Regions from separate parts of the Ruminococcoides bili genome, predicted to be linked through region 2. Evidence: predicted binding sites of a transcription regulator. Region 2 holds the regulator's gene; the other holds the start of a gene.
What was found. Region 2 encodes HrcA, which represses chaperone genes, less so after heat shock. Its sites were predicted from a motif close to TGTTAGCACTCNNNNNNNNNGAGTGCTAACA; they were not measured.
Positions count from the first base shown of each region.

Region 1: AAAY30_RS01040 (co-chaperone GroES) is a predicted target of HrcA. The motif match lies at 7,182-7,212, and genes of this name have one in related genera.

Region 1 is NZ_JBBNJY010000002.1:61,592-72,955, forward strand. It holds gene AAAY30_RS01005 (efflux RND transporter permease subunit) at 1-1,250, shown strand, start outside; gene AAAY30_RS01010 (YbjQ family protein) at 1,266-1,577, shown strand; gene AAAY30_RS01015 (nitroreductase family protein) at 1,665-2,195, opposite strand; gene AAAY30_RS01020 (glycoside hydrolase family 25 protein) at 2,378-3,436, shown strand; gene nrdD (anaerobic ribonucleoside-triphosphate reductase) at 3,771-4,070, shown strand; SAM riboswitch class I at 4,169-4,265, shown strand; gene metK (methionine adenosyltransferase) at 4,319-5,503, shown strand; gene AAAY30_RS01035 (Mbeg1-like protein) at 5,904-7,058, shown strand; gene AAAY30_RS01040 (co-chaperone GroES) at 7,249-7,533, shown strand; gene groL (chaperonin GroEL) at 7,570-9,198, shown strand; gene AAAY30_RS01050 (LCP family protein) at 9,521-10,981, opposite strand; gene srtB (class B sortase) at 10,965-11,364, opposite strand, start outside.
Region 2 is NZ_JBBNJY010000039.1:3-11,366, reverse strand. It holds gene dnaJ (molecular chaperone DnaJ) at 1-370, opposite strand, end outside; gene dnaK (molecular chaperone DnaK) at 548-2,398, opposite strand; gene grpE (nucleotide exchange factor GrpE) at 2,459-3,007, opposite strand; gene hrcA (heat-inducible transcriptional repressor HrcA) at 3,027-4,055, opposite strand; gene AAAY30_RS09850 (sugar-transfer associated ATP-grasp domain-containing protein) at 4,337-5,359, shown strand; gene AAAY30_RS09845 (hypothetical protein) at 5,395-5,661, shown strand; gene AAAY30_RS09840 (ABC transporter ATP-binding protein) at 5,886-6,608, shown strand; gene AAAY30_RS09835 (hypothetical protein) at 6,601-8,292, shown strand; gene AAAY30_RS09830 (nicotinate phosphoribosyltransferase) at 8,340-9,785, shown strand; gene AAAY30_RS09825 (CAP domain-containing protein) at 9,802-10,551, shown strand; gene AAAY30_RS09820 (potassium channel family protein) at 10,826-11,245, shown strand.

The sequences.
Region 1 (11,364 bases), on a different contig from region 2:
TCAAAGACGACAAAGTAAAGAACAGCGAAAGTATCAGCAAAGAAATTGAAGCAGAACTTCAAAGTATTGACGGAGATGTGGTTGTAAGCGGCAGTTCTTCTTCAAGCTCAATGTCAGCTATGCTCGGTAATGACGGTGTGTCAATCAAGCTTTACGGTGACGACCTCAAAACTTTGCAGAATACCGCAAAAGATATGGCGGAAAAACTTGCTGCGGTTGACGGTATTGACGAAACCGATAACGGCATCGGCGCTACTTCGGGCGAAATCAAGGTAACTGTCGATAAAACAAAGGCTGCCAAAAAGTCACTTACGGTTGCACAGGTATATCAGCAGATTGCCGCCGCAATCACCTCGGAAACCACATCTTCTACCCTTACAAACAGCGGCAAAGACCTTGATGTGGTTGTAATCAAAGACGAAAACAGTGATGTTACAAAGAACAATATCAAGGATATTAAACTCACTTATACAGACAAAGAAGGCAACGAAAAGACCACAAAACTCTCCGAAGTTGCCGAGATTTCAGATTCCGAATCAATGAATTCAATCACAAGAAGTGACCAAAAGCGTTATATTAAAGTCAGCGGTACTTTAAAAGACGGTTATACAAACACCGATGTTTCAAACAAGGCAAAAGCTTTATTTGATGATTATAAACTTCCTGACGGCTGCAGTATTGAATACTCGGGTTCAAACGAGAGCACAATGGAAGCTGTAAATCAAATGCTGCTTATGATGCTTTTAGGCGTAATTCTTATTTACCTTATTATGGTTGCTCAATTCCAGAGCCTTAAGTCACCGTTTATCATAATGTTTACAATTCCTCTTGCATTTACGGGAGGATTTCTCGGATTGCTTATTACAGGTTTTGATGTCAGCGTTGTGGCATTGCTCGGTTTTGTAATGCTCTGCGGTATTATCGTAAACAACGGTATCGTACTTGTTGACTACATCAACAACCTAAGACTTGAGGGCAAAGAAAGACGAGAGGCAATTGTAGAGGCAGGCAAAACAAGAATGAGGCCTATCCTTATTACGGCAATCACAACCGTTCTCGGACTTTCAACAATGGCACTCGGTATAGGCACAGGTTCAGAGATTATGCAGCCTATCGCTATTGTATGTATCGGCGGTTTGCTGTACGCAACAATTATGACTCTTTATATTGTTCCTGTAATTTACGATATTTTAAGCAAAAAAGAACTTCGCAAAGTTAGCGAAAGCGACCTTGAGGAAATAGATATTTAATTGAGGAGAAAAATTATGATACTTACTACTACAGAAACAATTTCAGGCAGAAACCTTGCCACACTCGGTCTTGTGCAAGGCAACACAATTCAGTCGAAGCATATGTTCAGCGATATGGGACAGAGCTTTAAGACTATGGTTGGCGGCGAGCTTAAATCATACACTGAAATGATGAACAAGGCAAGAGATATTGCCACTCAGCGTATGATTGATATGGCTGCAAGAATGGGTGCGGACGCTATTGTATGCGTTCGTTACACATCAGCTTCTGTTATGCAGCAGGCTGCTGAAGTGCTTGCTTACGGCACAGCAGTTAAATTTATTTAAAACTGTAAAACAACTGTAAAACCATAACAAAAAAACCTGTACGGCAACTGCTGTACAGGTTTTTACTTTACGCTTTGCTATATTAAATTAAAAGAACTTTGCAATATCCTCAATAGCCTTACGCTTTGGCATTGCAGGCTCTGCATTGCTGTAGCCTACTCCGATTACGCTTACTACCGCCTCGGTTTCGGGAATATTCAAAACTTCCTTGATTTTTTCGTTATCTCTTATACCCATTACAAGAGTTGAAAGTCCAAGTTCTGTTGCCTTAAGCAAAAGATTCATACTCTGCAAACCGCAGTCGTAAAATCCCCAACCGTTGCCGAGTTCATTTGTCGGTGTACCGTCCTTTTCGTATCCGGAACGATTAAGCACAATTGCGGTAACAATAAGTGCGGGAGCGTCTGCAACATTTTTCTGATTGTAAGGCGACAATGCATTCTTAACATCTGCAAGTTTTTCGCCTGTTACCACATAGTAGCGTGATACCTGCGAGTTTTTCCATGACGGTGCAAGTTGAGCCGCCGCAATCATCTCTCTTAACTTTTCTGTTTCGACAGGTTTATTTATGTATTCTCTTACGCTTCTTCGAGTTTCCGTTACTTTTGATAATTCCATCCATAATACCTCCGATTTCATTTTATAAGGTAATATTAGCACAAAATAAAATTTTTTACAATAAAATTAGCCTAATTTCTGCAATTTTTGCACTTTAAGCACTGTAAATGAAAAGTTTAACTTTTGGTATTATTTTTAATATTATACTAAAGTAAACTTTATCAATTTGAAAGGATGATTTTATGGCAAAAATAAGCTGTGTTGATATTTCAGAATTTCAGCAAGGCATTAATTTTAACAAAATGAAAAACGACGGTATAAAAGCTGTCATTATAAGAGCAGGCTACGGCAGAGAATCAAGTCAGAAAGACAGTATGTTTGAAAGTCATTACAAAAACGCAAAAAGCGAAAATATGATGATTGGTGTGTACTGGTACAGTTACGCAGACAGCGTCGGCGATGCAGAAAAAGAGGCAAAGGCTTGCCTTGAATGCATTAATAACAAATCTCTTGATATGCCGATTTATTATGATTTGGAAGATAATTCACAAACTAAACTCGGCAAAGCAAAACTTACAGAAATTGCGGAACGCTTTTGCGAAACGATCAAGAAAAGTAACTACAGAGCAGGTGTATATGCTAATCTGAATTGGTTTAATAATTATCTCGATTACGATAAATTAAAGAAAAAGTACAGTATCTGGCTTGCACAATATAACTCCGTAAATGAATTAAACTGTGATATATGGCAGAACAGTTCAACAGGCAGAGTAAGCGGTTACGGCAAAAATATTGATACGAACATCATATTTAACGAAAGCGTTTTCAACAGCAAAAAAGAGGACGATAAAGACAAAGGAAAAATAACCAAACCGGATATTTTCTACAGAGTGCGCTGTGACGGTGTTTGGCTGCCCGAAGTAAAAAATCTTGAAGATTACGCAGGTTTAAAAGGCAAAGCAATTACGGATATTGCAATAAAAGTAAGTGAAGGCAAGGTGTGGTATCAGGTTCACACTAAAAGCGGGTGGCTGCCGAAAGTCAGCGGATATGACATTGACGATTTAGAAAACGGTTATGCGGGCAACGGCAGTAAAATTGACGCAATCAGAGTGTATTACACCACACCGCAGAATATTGCTGAAAGTCTTAACAAATATCTTGTTGCAAAATATAAAGTTTCGGCAATAAGCAAAGAATATTTTGACTGGCAGCACGATGACCAAACTTCAAACGGTCAGGACGGCTACGCAGGACTTTTCGGTAACAACATAGACAGAGTTTTATTGGTGCTCGAATAAATATATAAGGCGGTGGAAGCATCGCCTTATTTGCTTGAAATAAAAAATTTTGTGCTAAAATATTCATATACAATTACAAATCGGGAAATTAAACTAATAAAAATTGTTATTTGAGGGCAAAACTTTTGTCCTCTTTGCTTTTATATATTTGTCAACTGTAAAAATAAACAAAAATACTTACTTTTATTTGTGCGAATAATTCCTATTTTAATATTGCATACAACAAGATGTTGTGCTATAATAGATTTACTCTACAAGATATATGCTTTTAAAGAATTAAAAGTTACATTATATATTAAAGAGGATTATGAAATTACGAAAGGGAAGGATATTTATGACAGTAAATGTAAAGGGCGGAAAGCTTAGCAAAAAGGAAATTGAGGCATACACAACACAGCTTAGAGAGGCAAATCCGGATAAATATATCAAGAATGTTGAACTCACAGTTGACGGCGACTATGTTGATGTTAAATACGATTACGATTCTGTTCCGTTTGAAAGAATCCGCAGAATCACAGGCTATCTTGTAGGTACGGTAGACCGCTTTAACAATGCAAAGCGTGCCGAGGTTGAGGACAGAGTAAAACACAGCGTACCTTGTACAGAATGTTGTTCCGTTGATGAAATCGCATAATTTTTTTGTTTGATTATCCGATTTTACAATATACCTGTTATTTCTTGTTGACTTTTGTCGATATAACGGTATATAATTAAAACAATAAGTTAATATTTATCTTATCAAGAGCGACTGAGGGAACAGGCCCTGTGAAGTCCGGCAACCTGCATTTGCAAGGTGCCAAATCCTGCGGTATTTACCGAAAGATGAGTCTTAATAGCACCTTTCGGCTGAAAGGTGCTTATTTTTTGCAAAGGAGAATTATAATGGCAAAACATTTTTTCACTTCTGAGTCAGTAACAGAGGGACATCCTGACAAAGTTTGCGACCAGATTTCCGACGCTGTTCTTGACGCTATTCTCGAACAGGATAAAAACGCTCATGTTGCCTGCGAGGTAACCGCTACAACAGGTGTAGTTCATGTTATGGGCGAAATTTCTACAGACTGCTATGTTGACATTGCAGGTATCGCAAGAAAAGTTGTAAATGACATCGGCTATGACAACCAGGCGTGCGGTTTTAACGGCAATACTTGCGCTGTACTCACTTCTATTGACCAGCAGAGCCCTGATATTGCAATGGGCGTAAACGAAAGCTACGAGCTTAAAGACGGCGAAAATGACGCCAACAATCAGATTGGTGCCGGCGACCAGGGTATGATGTTCGGTTACGCTTGCAACGAAACCAAAGAGCTTATGCCGCTTGCTATCTCACTTGCTCACAAGCTTGCAAAACAGCTTACAGCGGTAAGAAAAGACGGTACTCTCTCCTACCTTCGTCCTGACGGTAAAACACAGGTAACCGTTGAGTATGAGGGTGACACACCTGTAAGGGTAGACACCGTTGTTGTGTCTACACAGCACGATGAAAAGGTTACACTGGAGCAGATCAGAAAAGATATGGTTGAATATGTAGTAAAGCCAATTATTCCTGCCGAGCTTTTAGACGAAAACACAAAATATTTCATCAACCCGACAGGCAGATTTGTAATCGGCGGCCCTGTAGGCGATTCAGGTCTTACAGGCAGAAAGATTATAGTTGATACCTACGGCGGATTTTCTCGTCACGGCGGCGGTGCATTCAGCGGTAAAGACCCGACAAAGGTTGACAGAAGTGCCGCTTACTACGCAAGATACATCGCAAAGAATATTGTTGCCGCAGGTCTTGCCGATAAGTGCGAGGTTCAGCTTGCATATGCAATCGGTGTTGCTAAACCTGTATCAATAATGGTAGATGCTTTCGGTTCATCAAGCTACACAAACGAACAGCTTTCAGACGCTGTGGAAAAGGTATTTGACTGCCGTCCGAATTCTATTATTGAGCAGTTAAAGCTTAAAGAAACAAAGTATCGTCCGCTTGCCGCTTACGGTCATATGGGCAGAGAAGAACTCGGCGTTGCTTGGGAAAAGACAGACAAAGCACAGGCTCTCGTTAAAGCTATTAACGAATAATTATTAAAACAAATACACAAACCGCTCTTCTAAAAAATTCTTGGGAGAGCGGTTTTTATAATTTGTCGGTTCTATCCTTAAGTCAAAAAATTATAAAAGGTTGACCAAACTTTTATAATTATTTAGATTATAAAAGAAAGTTGTAAACAATTGCAAAATTCAAAACAATATATCCGTTACGGTTTTAAAAACAAAAAAATTCGTTGAAGATAAAGTAATATTAAATATACAGGTAATATTCAATTCTTTACCTGACATTTTAAGACAAGCACAGCAAAAATAAACTTAAAATTGCCCATTGCATATTTTGCAGTGGGCTTTCTGAATTTTATGTGAATTATATTGCTTTTTAAGTGCAAATTTTATAAAATTTAATTATTAATATATTGCGAGGTGGGTTATGAATAATCTTATAAACTATTTAAAATGGCGTGGCGATTTAGGTTTTGATATTTCACCTTTAAACGAAGTTGACGCTCTTATATTTTCAGAGCTTGTTTATCTTGATTTTTCGGGATATACAGAAAAATCACAGCTTCCGCTTTCCGACATAAATAAACTTTATTTTAAAGAAAAGCGTGATGTTGTTTTTAAAGATTACTATGTAATTAAAGATTTTTACAACACAGTCGGCAAGGAAATAACCAAGTTATTATCCGAATCAGCTAAAAGCAACAGGTTAAAAAATATATATGTATCGGATTTTGCGGCATATGACTGCGAAGATAATCCAATGCAATTCGGCGCTTGCACTTTTCATTTTGATACAGATAAATTATTTATCGCTTACCGTGGCACAGACAATACGCTCAACGGTTGGAAAGAAGATTGTATGATTGCCATAACCGACAATATTCCCTCACAGCTTAACGCAGCGGCATATCTGAGTATGGTTGCAAACAAATATCCAAACAGCGAAATATACCTCGGAGGTCACTCCAAAGGCGGAAATCTCGCAATCTATTCCGCTGTAAATACTTTTCCTGAAATCAAAGACAGAATAATAGCTGTATATAACAACGACGGTCCGGGTTTTTCAAAGGAATTCATAGAAAGTGAGCAGCACAAAGAAATTGCCGACAGAATCACTACCTTTGTTCCGCAGTCATCATTTGTGGGTATGTTACTTGAGCATGATGAAGATTATATAATAGTAAAAAGCGCAAGTCATTCTTTCTGGCAGCACGATGCTTTCAGTTGGAATGTAGTAGGCACACACTTTGTACACCTTGATGAAGATACCAAGAGTATTAAATTTGCCGAAAAAAATATGAAAGAGCTTATTGACGGACTTACAACCGAACAGAAAAAACAAATCATAGACTCTGTATTTCAAATTATGGCAGAAGGCGGTAAAATCACCTTTGACGACATACGAAAGGCAGGCATAAAAAATATACCGACTATGATTAAAGCATTTAATAAGATAGACAATGAATCTAAAAAGGCTCTTACGGACGGAATTGCATTGCTTGCAAAACTTTCCATTAAAAACGGCTATGAAATAAATAAACCCGAACCTAAAGGTAAACTAAAGAAAAAAGGGCTTGTTTAAGTTATTTTAGTTCTATATACGAATTATAATACAGTGCTGTACAAATAAATTTAATTGTTTATAAATTAAAGGTCAAATTTAGTCAAATTTCTCTTGACATTTCTAAAAAATGGTATAAAATATAATTAGCACTCAAGGATACAGAGTGCTAACCGAAATAACACATAAACTTTTTAGGAGGATTTATATTATGAGTATTAAACCATTACTTGACAGAGTAGTATTACAGGTTGAAGAAGCCGAAGAAAAAACAAAGAGCGGTATCATTCTTTCATCTGCCGCACAGGAAAAGCCACAGTTTGCAAGAGTAGTTGCAGTAGGCCCCGGCGGTGTTGTAGACGGCAACGAAGTTAAGATGTATGTAAATGTCGGCGACAAAGTAATCGCAAGCAAGTATGCAGGCACAGAAGTTAAGATTGACGGTGAAGAGTACACAATCGTTCGTCAGTCAGATATTCTTGCAACAGTAGAATAATTATTTTTATTTGATATATTTTGGAGGTAATTAATTATGGCTAAACAAATTGCTTATGGTGAAGAAGCAAGAAAATCTCTTATGAGAGGTATTGACCAGCTTGCTGATACAGTTAAAATCACACTCGGCCCTAAGGGCAGAAATGTTGTACTTGACAAAAAGTACGGCGCTCCGCTCATCACAAACGACGGTGTAACAATTGCTAAGGAAATTGAGCTTGACGACCCATTCGAGAATATGGGCGCACAGCTTGTTAAGGAAGTTTCAATCAAAACAAACGATGTTGCAGGTGACGGTACAACAACAGCTACACTTCTTGCTCAGGCTCTTATCAGAGAGGGTATGAAGAATGTAACAGCAGGCGCAAACCCAATGGTTCTTAAGAAAGGTATTGCAGACGCTATCAATGTTGCGGTAAAGGCTGTTTCTGACAACAGCAAGCAGGTTTCGGGTTCTGACGATATTGCAAGAGTTGCTACAGTTTCTTCACAGGATGAGTTCATCGGTAAGCTCATTGCCGAGGCTATGGAAAAGGTTACAACAGACGGTGTTATCACAGTTGAAGAGTCAAAGACAGCCGAAACTTACAGCGAAGTTGTAGAAGGTATGATGTTTGACCGTGGTTACATTGCACCTTATATGGTAACAGATACAGACAAGATGGTTGCAGAACTTGACAACCCATACATTCTTATTACAGATAAGAAGATTTCAAATACACAGGAAATTCTCCCTATTCTTGAGCAGATTGTTCAGTCAGGCAGAAAACTCCTTATCATTGCCGAAGATGTAGAGGGCGAAGCTCTTACAACTCTCGTACTCAACAAGTTAAGAGGTACATTTACTTGTGTTGCTGTTAAGGCACCGGGCTTTGGCGACAGAAGAAAAGAAATGTTACAGGATATCGCAACACTTACAGGCGGTACAGTAATTACATCAGACTTAGGTCTTGAGCTTAAAGATACAACAATGGATCAGCTTGGTACTGCTCGTCAGGTAAAGGTTGAGAAAGAGAACACAATCATTGTTGACGGTGCAGGCGACAAGGACGCTATTAAGGGCAGAGTTGCACAGATTCGTCAGCAGATTGAAACAACAACATCTGATTTTGACCGTGAAAAACTTCAGGAGCGTCTTGCTAAACTCGCAGGCGGCGTTGCAGTAATCAAAGTCGGCGCTGCTACCGAAGTTGAAATGAAAGAAAAGAAACTCAGAATCGAAGATGCTCTTGCCGCTACTAAGGCTGCTGTTGAAGAGGGTATCGTAGCAGGCGGCGGTATCGCTTGTATGAACGCTATTCCTGCTGTTTCCGCTTTTGTTGATACACTTGAGGGTGATGCTAAGACAGGCGCTAAGATTGTTCTTAAAGCTCTTGAAGAGCCGCTCCGTCAGATTGCCGCAAATGCAGGTCTTGAGGGCAGCGTAATCTGCGAGAACATTAAGAAGGCTAACAAGGTTGGCTATGGCTTTAACGCTCTTACAGAGGAATACACAGATATGATTGAGGCAGGTATCGTTGACCCGACAAAGGTTACTCGTTCTGCTCTCCAGAACGCATCTTCTGTTGCTGCAATGGTACTCACAACAGAGTCACTCGTTGCAGATATTAAAGAGCCTGCAGCTCCTGCTGCACCTGCTGCTCCTGATATGGGCGGTATGTACTAATTTAAAACTCCTTATAAAATCCCTTAAAAATTCATCTGCCATACCAGATTTGGTATGGCAGATTTTTATGTTTATAATTAAACATACTTAAACGGTTCTTTATAAAAGTTGGAATAAATATGGTATAGCGAAACACATAAGCCAAGCAATTATAAAAGTTTGGTCGAACTTTTATAAGAATGTGGGTGTGGGCAAAGCCCACAACTATTTTCCCACATTTTTCCGTGATGAGGGATTTGTTTTACGGGTTTTGTTGGAATGATAGAACGCAATTCAAAATAAAAAGCTGAAGTCGTTTTTTATATCGACTTCAGCTTTCGCTTTATCCGTTATACGGTTTGTAATAAGTATCAAGAATCAGTTTATAAAACTCGTCTTCGTTTACATAAAACTCGGTATAAACTTCACCTTTTTTCAGCTCACCCGGTACGGAAACCATTGTCATATTCATACCGTTGTGGCTAAGCATATTCTGTGATAAATAGCAAATTTTCGACGGGTTCAGGTTTGTGCATGAGTATGGGGCAGAGGCATTAAACAGGCTTACAGGTGTTGTAATGTCATTTTTAGTCTGCGCAAGAACCGTATTCATAAATGAATCAAGATATACCTGCTGTCGTTGCATACGCTTGCTGTTTGCGTCTACGCTTTCCATATCTCTTGAACGAACAAAAGCTTCTGCATTCTGACCTTCAAGATGGTAGCTTTCGCCCTCTTTAAAATCGCCTATGGTTTCGGGAGAAACAACATCAACTCCGCCTACGGCATCATTAAGAGCTGATATACCGTCAAGGTCAAGCGCAAAGTATGAATTAATCGGAATGTTGTAGAAAAGTCTTTCAACGGCGGTAACCGTATTTGCACAACTTGACTCCTTGCCGTCGCCGTAAGCATATGAAAGACAAATCTGTTCTTTTACAGTTTCCACATAATAACCGCTTGCCGAATATACCGCAACATCGGTCATTGTATCTCTTGATATATTAATAAGCTTAGTTTCGCCTGTCGAGGTGTCCATAGCAACAAGTATAAGAACATCGGCTTGACCGTTTTCGCCCTTTATATCGCTTGCACCGTCAAAAGAACTTTTATCGATGCCCATACAAAGAATACTTGTCATATTCTTGTTAAATTCATATGTTTGTCCGTTATACACAACATATTGACCGCCGTTTTGAACAACTACATTTGACGGAGCCGAAATTATATTTGTATTGTCAAGCAATTCTTTAGAGCCGTTGTAAATAAAACATACCAAAAGCCCGCTTACAACAAGAACAAGCGCAAGAATTGTACTGATAATTGTGAGTATTACTCTCTGCCATTTTTTAAAACGCCTTTTCTTGATTTTTTGATTTTCTCTAATTGCTTTTTTCTGTTCCTTAGAACCCATCGCAGGGTGATTGCTTTTTACAAGTTCGTCGTATTCCAGCAAATATTTTTCGTTGCCTGTACTCAAACTTTTTTTCTTTATTTTATTTGAACTGCCTTTTGTTTGTACCAATAATACATCATCGGCATTTTCTTTGCTTGAATGATGATGGTGATGGTGTTTATGATGACCGTGGCTTTTATACGATTTAACAAACTTATAGTCGTTAATATCATCTCTTATACTACGGTCGGCGTATTGCACATTTCCTTTTTCATCATCACTTGCCGCGCTTTCGCCTGTTTGAGAAGGCTGCTTATTTGAATTGCTGTAAATATTATCGTAATGTTTGGTTTCTTTATCAGCAGTATCCGTATTATTGTTGTTTTCGTTATTATTTTGTGAGTTCATCTTTTATTAACACCCCCTGTAAAAGAAGTCGTCCGTCACCTGAATTAAGGCAGGTGCTTAGCGTGACAATTTTGTCATTGATTGTCAGCTCCGAATTATCTCTTACAACTTTTGTGAATGATCTGGGATTTTGAATATAATCAAGGTATTCCTGAAAAACCTTGTCGTCATCAAAATCAAACGAATTCATTATATGTCGGTCGTCATATGAATAAACCGACACTATACGGTAGGTAAGTTTGTGCTGAGGTCTGTAGATGTAAAAATACTCATGGTCATTGAAAAAATCCGTATTTGTAAATTTATATAAATCGGCAAACATACTTCCGTCTGCCATATTGTGGCCGTAGAGTACGGTTACCCTGTCATGCATATATATAGAA
Region 2 (11,364 bases):
CATCGCTGCCTCGGCTCGGAGCATTAGGATTATTGGAGCGTCTGCCTCCGAATCCGCCGAAAAAGCTTGAAAAAATATCATCTATATCAATGCCCTGACCGTATGCACCGTAACCGCCTGCGCCGCCCGCACCGAAGTTAGGGTCTACGCCTGCGTGACCGTACTGGTCATAGCGGGCTTTTTTATCTTTATCTGAAAGTACCTCGTAAGCCTCGTTGACTTCTTTGAATTTTTCTTCACATTCCTTATCTCCAGGATGGAGGTCAGGGTGGTACTTTTTAGCGCTCTGACGGTAAGCCTTTTTAATTTCATCTTCGCTTGCTCCCTTAGAAACGCCAAGCACCTCGTAATAATCTCTTTTATCTGCCATCATTCTCACCTTTTAATAACTTGTTATCAGCTGTATAAAGGTTATCTATATACGCTGTCAAAAATCCATACAGTGCTAAAGGAGCCGTTGCAAAAAACAGCCCCTTTAACAAATTTTAACAGGAAAAACAAATGAAGTCAATCATTGTGTAAATCTATTTATAGGTGCCGTTTTTAATCAGTTGCCGTCAACATCCTTAAAATCGGCATCATATACGTTAGGGTCACCGTTTGAGCCGCCCTGTGTGCCCTGCTGTGGGTCACCCTGCGGAGCCGCACCCTGTGCACCCTGCGGATTTGCCTGCTGATAAAGTTTTGCGGAAACTTCGTAAACAGCTTTCTGTAAATCCTCCTTAGCAGTGTCAATCATAGACTTGTCGTTCTTAGCGATAGCGTCCTTAACTGCAGCACACTTTGTATTGATTGTATTCTTTTCGTCCTCTGAAATCTTGTCGCCGCTCTCGTTTACGAGCTTTTCAGCCTGATATACAAGGTTCTCTGCTTCGTTCTTAGCGTCAACCTCTTCACGGTGCTTCTTATCTTCTGCGGCGTACTGCTCTGCTTCCTTAACAGCCTTGTCGATATCTTCCTTGCTCATTGAGGTTGAGTTCTGAATCTGAATCTTCTGCTCCTTGCCTGTACCGAGGTCTTTTGCAGATACATTAACAATACCGTTTGCATCAATATCAAATGTTACTTCAATCTGTGGAATACCACGCATAGCTGGAGCAATGCCTGTGAGAGCAAACAAACCGAGCTGCTTGTTATCTCTTGCAAATTCACGCTCACCCTGTAAAACATTGATTTCAACCTGTGTCTGGTTATCAGCGGCAGTTGAGAAAATCTGGCTCTTCTTTGTAGGAATTGTTGTATTTCTCTCAATAATCTTTGTCATTACGCCGCCCATTGTTTCAACACCGAGTGAAAGAGGTGTAACATCGAGGAGAAGAAGTCCCTCTACCTCGCCGCCGAGAACGCCGCCCTGAATAGCAGCACCTACAGCTACGCACTCATCAGGGTTAATGCCCTTGAACGGCTCTTTGCCGATAAGTTTCTTAACAGCTTCCTGTACAGCAGGAATTCTTGAAGAACCGCCGACCATAAGAACCTTGTCAATCTGACTGATCTGTAAACCTGAATCAGAGAGAGCCGAACGAACCGGACCCATTGTAGCCTCTACAAGGTCTGCTGTAAGTTCGTCAAACTTAGCTCTTGTAAGTGTTAAGTCAAGGTGCTTAGGACCTGTCTGGTCTGCTGTAATGAACGGGAGGTTGATTGAAGATGTTGTAACGCCCGAAAGCTCTATCTTAGCTTTCTCTGCAGCCTCTTTGAAACGCTGCATAGCAACCTTATCTGATGAAAGGTCAATACCTGTTTCGTTTTTGAATGATGTTACCATCCAGTCGATAATTCTCTTATCGAAGTCATCACCACCGAGGCGGTTGTTACCTGCTGTAGCAAGAACTTCCTGAACACCGTCGCCCATCTCAATGATAGATACATCGAATGTACCGCCGCCGAGGTCATATACCATAACCTTCTGGTCTTTTTCTTTATCTATACCGTATGAAAGTGCAGCTGCTGTAGGCTCGTTGATAATTCTCTTTACATCAAGACCTGCAATCTTACCTGCATCCTTAGTAGCCTGACGCTGTGCGTCTGTAAAGTAAGCAGGAACTGTAATAACTGCCTGTGTTACCTTTTCGCCGAGGTATGCTTCAGCGTCTGCCTTTAACTTTGAAAGAATCATAGCTGAAATTTCCTGCGGTGTGTACTGCTTGCCGTCAATTGATACTTTATATGATGTACCCATTTCTCTCTTAATAGAAGAAACTGTCTTGTCAGGGTTTGTGATAGCCTGGCGCTTTGCAACCTGACCTACCATACGCTCGCCATCTTTTGAGAAAGCAACAACGGAAGGAGTTGTTCTTGCGCCCTCGGCGTTAGGAATAACTACAGGCTCGCCGCCTTCGATAACTGCTACACATGAGTTTGTTGTACCTAAATCTATACCTATTGTCTTTGCCATAATGAATTCCTCCTGAATATATTTGTTTTACTTTTATACTGATTTATTTATATAAAGGTCTTAGTCGCAATTTGCAACCTGAACCATTGCATGACGAATAATTTTATCACCGATTTTGTAACCTGTCTGGAACACCTGTGAAATACAGTTCTTTTCAAAATTCTCATCGTCAATCTTTGAGATTGCGTTGTGAATTTCCGGATTAAACTCCTCACCCTGCGCACCGAAAGGCTCAACCTTGAGCTTTTCAAGCGACTTTGCAAGCTGATTTGAAATAAGCTCAATGCCCTTTAAAATTTCGGGGTCACAATCTTTTAAATTTGTAATAGCCATCTGAATACTGTCTGCTACAGGCAAAAGCTCTGTAACCGCCTTTGCTGTTGCGTCATCATAAATAGAAAGCTTTTCGTTTGCTGTACGCTTGCGGTAGTTGTCATACTCGGCACAAAGGCGAAGATATTTGTCTTTCTGTGAGTTGAGCTCCTCCTCAAGTTCAGCTATTTTTTTGGCGGTTTCATCAATTTCTTCCGTAACCGCTTCAGCTGTCTGTTCGGATGTATTCTCGTTTACAACAGCTTCGTCTTTTGTCACTTCTTTTTTCTTTGACATATTACCTTTCCTTTCTATATTAATGCTCTATAAGCTCGCTTATTATTTTACTTACACATTCGCTTATACATTCTATAATCGAAATCACTCTGCCGTAATCCGTTCGTATCGGAGCTATTACGGCAAGCGTACCGGACGGTGTATCTTTTACGCTGTAGCTTGAAGAAATTACCGAGCTGTACGCAAGTTCTATACGGCTGTTTTCTGTACCTATACTTACCGAAGTACCTATCGGCAGGCTTGTAAGAACACCTGCAAGATCTCCTTTTCTTGAAAGAAGTTCAATTACATTTCTTGCCGCAAGAAAATTTACATTCTGCATAAACAACGGCTTTGTCTGACCGCTCAAAAAGATTCCGACTTCGTTTGCCTTGTCTGCCGCATCTTTTATCGCCGTAAGCACACTTGGCATAAAGAGCGATAACTCGCCAAATCTTGCCGCTGCCGTCTGTATAAACGGACGATTTATCGAAGAAAGCCTTACTCCGTCAAACAATTCGTTAAGCGCTTTGTCAAACACTTCAAGGATTTCGGGAGTGATTATAAATTCGCATCTGAAAAGCTGATTTTTTATAATGCCGTTTGAGGCAATTACAACAGTCATTGCCGTGTGCGAACCCGTCTGCACAAAGCTGATTTTGTGAATCCTGCTTTCTGCGGAATTCGGTGCTGTGGCAACTGCGGTAAGTCCTGTCAGCTCCGAAAGAAGATCTGCCGCCGATTTTAAAATATTTTCGGGTGATTCGGCATTTCTGTAAAGTTTATCCTCCACAAGTTCTCTGCCCCGCTGTGATACCGCCACAATCTTCATAAGATTGTCAACATAGTATCTGTAGCCCTGCTGAGTAGGTATTCTGCCTGCCGATGTATGCGGCTGAACAAGATAACCCTTTTGTGTGAGGTCTGCCATATCATTTCTTACCGTAGCCGATGAAACTTTTAAATCCGTTTCGTCTATCAGAGTTTTTGAACCTACAGGCTCACCTGTCTTTATAAAGTTTTCAACAACAGCCGAAAGAATTTTTTGCTTTCTTTCCGCAAGCTCCATAGGTATCACCTCTCTGCCTGCGTTTTTTGTTGTTTTAGCACTCTCTGTGTGTGAGTGCTAACTCTTATGCTTATACTATAATCTTAAAGTCAGCAAAAGTCAAGAGTTTTATCAGAAAAATTTTACTTTTCAAAAACTTTTCACAAATCCGTCACCATTATTGACATTTCAGCGCAAAATATACTATAATGGAAGTTATATTGACAAATACACCCTTAACTACACAAAATGGCTTAAATTAGCCGTAATTTTGATACAACTAAGATACAAAAGAGGTTATTATGAGAATCGGTTACTTTTTCAGAGTTTGCTCCGGCGCAACATTCAGCAAACTTTCCGGCGCAATAAATACCGTTCACACAAAATCCGGCAAAAACAAAGCCGGCATTTTCTTTGATATGGTAGGTTGCTTTTTTAAATACAGAGCGGGATATAATGACTATGTTCTGTTTGAATACTACAATATGACTGCAGACCAACGCAAAACGTATATGACACGCTTTAAAAACAAGCGTTTTATGTTAATGCAGAACGATCTTACAAGTGCCGAAATATTTAATGATAAAAGATTATTTGATACCAGATTTGCAAAATATCTTGGCAGACGGGTACTTGTAATTGAGGAAAAGATTACTTTGGAGCAATTCAGCGAATTTATTAAGCCTTGGGATGTTTTCATTGCAAAGCCTGCTTTCGGCGAATGCGGCAAAGGCATTGAAAAACTTGTTAAAGCGGACTTTAAGAGCGACGAAGAATTTTATAATTATGTTTTTGACAAAGAAAACGAATTCGGTGTACTTGAAGAGGCAATAAAACAACACCCCGATGTTTCAAAAATTTATCCTCACTCAATTAACTGCTTAAGAATTGCCACACTTGTGGTAGACGGCAAGCCGAATATTTTGTATGCGGTGTTTAAAACAGGAAATAACGGTAAATTTGTAGATAATCTTGAAAACGGCGGTTTTGCCTGTCACTTTGACCTCGATACAGGTACGGTAACAGGGCCGGGACATACTTCCGATATGGAAATTGCATACGAACACCCGTATTCGGGAATAAAATTTAAAGGTTTTAAAATTCCTTACTGCGAAGAGGTCAAGGAGCTTGTTAAAAATGCGGCACTGGAAGAACCCGAATTTAAGTATTGCGGTTGGGATGTATGCATTTCGGAGAACGGACCTGCGATTATCGAGGGCAATGACTATGCGGCATATGACTTTCCACAGTTACCCGACGAAGATACTCCAAAGGTCGGATTAATTTCAATTATAAAGCAGTATATTCCCGACCTTAAACTTTAAATCATTAATACATTAGATTTATAGGAGATCAACAAATGGAAACCATAAAATCCTTTTACTTTATATTATGGGCAATAATCGCTCTGTATATGTTCGTATCGGCAAAAAAGCTCGGTTCTTTGTGCTACATCATCGGGGGTTTTTTCAGCTTTATGACTGTATGGTACGCTATGAACAGTTTTTCGGGAATTGCAATGTTTGACGGTGTGCTCGGCATTGTGTTTAAATGTGTAGTAGGTGCTTTCCTGCTCGGCTTTGTACTGATTTATGTAATCGGTAAACTAAAAAAGAATAAGAAATAAAATTTTAAATCAATTACAGGCTTAAAAGCATAACCCCTCCGGCAACGCTGTTAATATGCGTTGTCGGAGGGGTTATTGTTGTTGTCAAACTTTGCATATACAAAAAGCTTTTCAAAATATGTCGCATCAGAACAAATTTTAAAAACAATGTAAAAATAATTGACAGCGACTATATCTGATTTTATAATATTTATATAAATACATTCATACAAAGGACTGATATTATGATAAAATTCAATAATGTTACAAAGGTATTTAACAACACTTTAAAAGCAGTAGACGATTTGTCTTTTACTGTAAATAAAGGCGAAATTGTAGGATTTATCGGACCGAACGGTTCGGGCAAAACCACCACAATCAAAATGCTTACAGGTATTCTCTCAAGTGACAGCGGTGAAATAAGCATCAACGGTCACGACATAAAAAAAGAACCGCTTGAGGCAAAGAAAAGTATCGGTTACATTGCCGACAGTCCCGATATGTTCTTAAGGCTTAAAGGAATTGAGTTTCTCAATTTCATCGGTGACATCTACAAAGTTCCGTCAGATGTGCGCAAAAAGAGATTTACCGAAGTTTGCGACAGATTCGGACTTACCGACAGCTTAAACGCACCTATGCTAAGCTACTCGCACGGTATGCGTCAAAAAATTATGGTTGCCGCCGCACTTGTGCACAATCCCGATGTATGGATTCTTGACGAACCGCTCATCGGTCTTGACCCTAAGAGTGCTTTTGAACTGAAAGCTATGATGCGTGAACACGCAGATGCGGGTAACTGCGTATTTTTCTCCACCCACATACTTGAAGTTGCCGAAAAACTCTGCGACAAGGTTATCATAATTAAAAAGGGCAAATCGCTTTATGACGGCACTCTCGATAATCTTTGTAGTCAGAACACAGGCAAATCACTTGAACAAATCTTTTTGGAGCTGACTGAAAATGAGTAATTTTTTTAATTTATTAAAAACCTTTATAAAAACAACCGAGCTAACCTCCGCAGAAAAAAAGCGTTCCAAACATTTTTATACAATTATGGGTACGGCGGTTGTGCTTCTTATTATGATACCGGCAGGTGCGCTTGTCGGAATAATCACCTATGCCCTAACACTTGGCGTAATGACATACGGCGGAGCAACACAGGGTGCGGAAGTAATTTTACATATTATTTCTATCCTTTCCGTAGTATTCGGAATTAATGTAATTATCAATATATTTTATTTTTCAAACGATATTGAAAATCTCATTCCTCTTCCGTTAAAGCCGAGAGAAATCGTAAGCGCAAAGTTTGCTTATTCCCTGCTTTCGGAAAACATAATGGAATTTATCCTTATTCTCGGCGCTTGCGTAGGCTTTATGTCGGCAAAGGGATTTTCGCTTACAGGTGTTATAACTTCAATAATCGGCATACTTACCGTTCCCATTATTCCTCTTGCTTACTGCGGAATTATTGCCGTTATATTTATGTACTTTACCCACTCGGTAAAAAACCGTGATTTCCTCAATAAAATTACAGGTATCGGCACTGCCGTGCTTATAGTCGGCGCATTGGTTGCTCTCGTAAGCATCAGCGGATTTAATCCCGATGCAATCGTTACTTCGCTTGCAAGCGCAGACAACGGATTTTTAAATGTTATGAACTTTATTTTTCCGCACATTCCGCTTATGATGGATTCTATCTCAAGCGAATCCGTATATCAACTGCTTTTATACTTGCTTGCAAATGTAATTTTCGTTGCAGTCTTCCTTTTCCTTGCGTCAAAAATGTATATCAAAGGTGTGTCGGACATCAATACCACAAAATCCAAACGCAGTAAAAGCATTGCAAGTCAGGCTGTTGAAAAATCAACCCAAAAAGGAGTTTTTGCAAGTTATTTGAAAAAAGAATTTCTTATCCTTTTCAGAACTCCGCCTTTCTTTATGGACTGCATAGCCATTAACCTTTTGTGGCCTGTTTTTATGGCTGTTATTATGATTTTGCAGGGCAGTACAAACTTTTTGTCGGGCACACTTACACCGTACCTTGCGGGAGATCAAAAAAGTATTACTGTAATTACCGTAGCGGCTGTTGTAATTTCCGCCCTTGTCACGGCAATTAACAGCATCGCTTCTTCCGCAATTTCAAGAGAGGGCAAGCACTTCCAATTTATGCGCTATATTCCCGTTACATTAAGAGTTCAACTGAATGCAAAAGCACTTACAAGTATAATAATCAGCGGCTCTGTTATGGTGCTCTATGTAATTGCATTTAATATTTACTGCGCAATTCTCGCAGACAGCTTTAATCCGTTTGTATTCATCGTAATTCCGCTTATACATATTCTTTTAAGCCTTATCTGCGTTGTTTTTGTAACCTACCTCGGTATATTCTTGGACACAATAAACCCTAAACTTGTATGGGACGATGAAATCAACGCTTTGCGAGGTAACTACAATACCGTAATCAATGCAGCCATAATTATAGCAATTACCGCCGCTATTTGTGCAATTTCTCTTGTATTGCTATGGATTTTTGGCGTTGAACCTGTTATAATTAACCTTGGACTTGTTATTGTTATGTGTGTGCTTGCGGTTTTTGCACAAAGGCTTTGCCTTAGCAAGGGTGTAAAAAATCTTGAACAAACCGAAAGCTGATAGGTTCGAAACATAATGCAAATCAAATTTTATTAAGGTGATTTATAATGACAGAAACTAACTATTCCATGCTCTGCGATTTTTACGAGCTTACAATGTCAAACGGCTATTTTAAAAACGGCTTTTACAAAAAGAATGTTTACTTCGACCTTTTCTTTCGCAAAGTGCCCGACAACGGCGGTTTTGCCATTGCGGCAGGTCTTGAGCAGGTAATTGACTACATCAAAAATCTCCACTTCTCCGAAACCGATATTGAGTATCTTAGAGAAAAAGAAATTTTTGACGAAGAATTTTTAAAATATCTTTCAAATTTCAAATTCACAGGTGATATTTACGCTATTCCCGAGGGAACTCCTATCTTCCCTAACGAACCGATTATTACGGTAAAAGCTCCTGCCATAGAAGCACAGCTTATCGAAACATTTTTACTTCTTACAATCAATCATCAGACTCTCATTGCAACAAAGGCAAACAGAATTGTTCGTGCCGCACAGGGCAGAACGGTTCTTGAGTTTGGTTCTCGCCGTGCACAGGGCGCAACAGGTGCCGTTGACGGTGCAAGAGCCGCATACATAGGCGGTTGTGCCGGTACAGCCTGCACACTTACAGACGCACTTTACGGCGTACCCGCAGGCGGCACAATGGCTCATTCCTGGATTCAGATGTTCGACAACGAATATACAGCATTCCGCACCTACTGCGAGCTTTATCCTGAGAACCCGACGCTTCTTGTCGATACTTACAACACGCTTAAAAGCGGCGTTCCGAACGCAATAAGAGTATTTAAAGAAGTGCTTGTTCCAAAGGGCATTAACAAATTTGCAATTCGTCTTGATTCGGGCGATATTTCTTACCTTTCTAAAAAAGCGAGAAAAATGCTTGACGAGGCAGGACTTGAAAACTGCAAAATTGTTGCGTCAAACTCACTCGACGAGTACCTTATCCGTGACCTTATGATGCAGGGTGCACAGGTCGATGTTTTCGGAGTTGGCGAAAGACTTATAACTTCGTCAAGTTCGCCTGTATTCGGCGGTGTATATAAACTTGTTGCCGTTGAAGAACCCACAAGCGGCGAAATTATCCCGAAAATCAAAGTCAGCGAGAACACATCAAAAATCACAAATCCTCATTTCAAAAAACTTTACCGTTATTATGACAACGAGAGCGGCAAGGCTCTTGCCGACGAACTTTGCGTGTACGACGAAGTAATGGATTTCTCAAAACCACACACCATTTTCGACCAGAATGCAACATGGAAAGCAAAAACTCTCACAGACTTTACCGCAAAAGAATTACTTGTACCGATATTTAAGGACGGCAAGTGCGTGTATGAATCGCCAAAGATTGAAGATATTGCAAAATACTGCAAAGACCAAATCGGACTCCTTTGGGACGAGGTAAAGCGATTTGAGAACCCGCACAACTACTATGTTGACCTCTCGAAAAAACTTTGGGACATCAAAAACATTCTTTTAAATATCTATCAGAGTTAAAATCACAGGAGTTCATATGATAAATTTAAAACAAATTATCGCCGTAACACTTACCGCCACAGCAGTAGCGGCAACTGCAATTGTTTCGGCATCAGCACTCGATACGCAAAAATACGACTTAAACGATGACGGCAGATTTGATGTGCAGGATGTTACATACTTACAGATAAAAATAGCAGGTGACGGAGAACTGACAGACAATCAGAAAAAAATTGCCGACTATAACAATGACGGCAAAATTGATGTTCAGGATGTAACCTCGGCTCAAATGCTCATTTCGGGAGGAGAAACTCCGACACAGCCTGCAACACAGCCGACCACCGTACAACCGACTTCACAACCGCAGCCGACCACACAGCCGAGCGGATCTGCAAGCTATAATAAAGAATTTGCTGATAAGGTAATTGAACTTGTAAATGCGGCACGGGCAAAAGAGGGACTTTCTCCTCTCACAAAAGACACAACTCTTACAAACCTTTCAAACATTCGTTCAAAAGAAACAGCAACCCTGTTTTCACACCAGCGCCCTGACGGCACAAGCTGGTCTATGGTTTTAAAGCAGAATAATGTTTCGTACACTTCGGCAGCCGAAAACATTGCCGCAGGACAGAACACACCCGAAGCTGTAGTAAAAGAATGGATGAATTCTCCGTCGCACAGAGCAAACATAATGAACAGCAAATATAACAAAATCGGTGTTTCGTGTTATGTTGACCAAAATGCTCCGTACAGATATTATTGGGAACAGTTGTTTATTAAAGGCTAACGCAAACTCCGATAGCTAACCGACTTGCTGTTTGGTAGCTTAAACACAATAGCGAAAACCTTTCAATTATGAAAACAAACAAGAAAATAGGCTTTTTAACACCGTCAACACTTTGCGCTGACGGTGTTTTCTTTGCATAATAATTTTTCACCTGTTTTGTGAAAATCGATGCAAAAACTCTGACAAAAAATTCGACTGTTTAATTTTGCTAAAAATATTGACTGTTATACGCAGAATTGATATAATTTTGTTATAAAAGGCAGGCGGTGAAGATATGAAAAAAACTCGGCTGATAAAAATTATACTTAAACGGACAGGAGCACTTAAGTTTTTGACAACATACATAATAATATTTGCAGGTGTAAGCATTGGTGTATGGATAGTTGAGCCGAACATAAAAACTCCGATTGACAGTGTATGGTACTGTTTCAGCGTAGCCACGACCATAGGTTTTGGCGACATAACCGCCGTTACGATACTCGGCAGGGCAATGTCGATTTTCCTGTCGATATGTTCCATACTGATAATAGCGGTAGTACCGGGAATTATTACAAGCTATTATATTGAGAGTACAAAGCTAAAGGAAAATGAAAGTATAGCAAAATTTCTTGACGACCTCGAACATCTGCCTGAACTTTCAAAAGAGGATTTACAAAGCCTTTCGAAAAAGGTAAAAAAGTTTAATAGGAAGTAATATTAAATCATTTTAAAATTTTCGTTCCGATTTAGTCTAAGCTATTTGCTAAATTATGGTTTAGTAAATTGTTTCGACAGGTAATTATAAAAGTTTGGTCGACCTTTTAGATCGGAAGA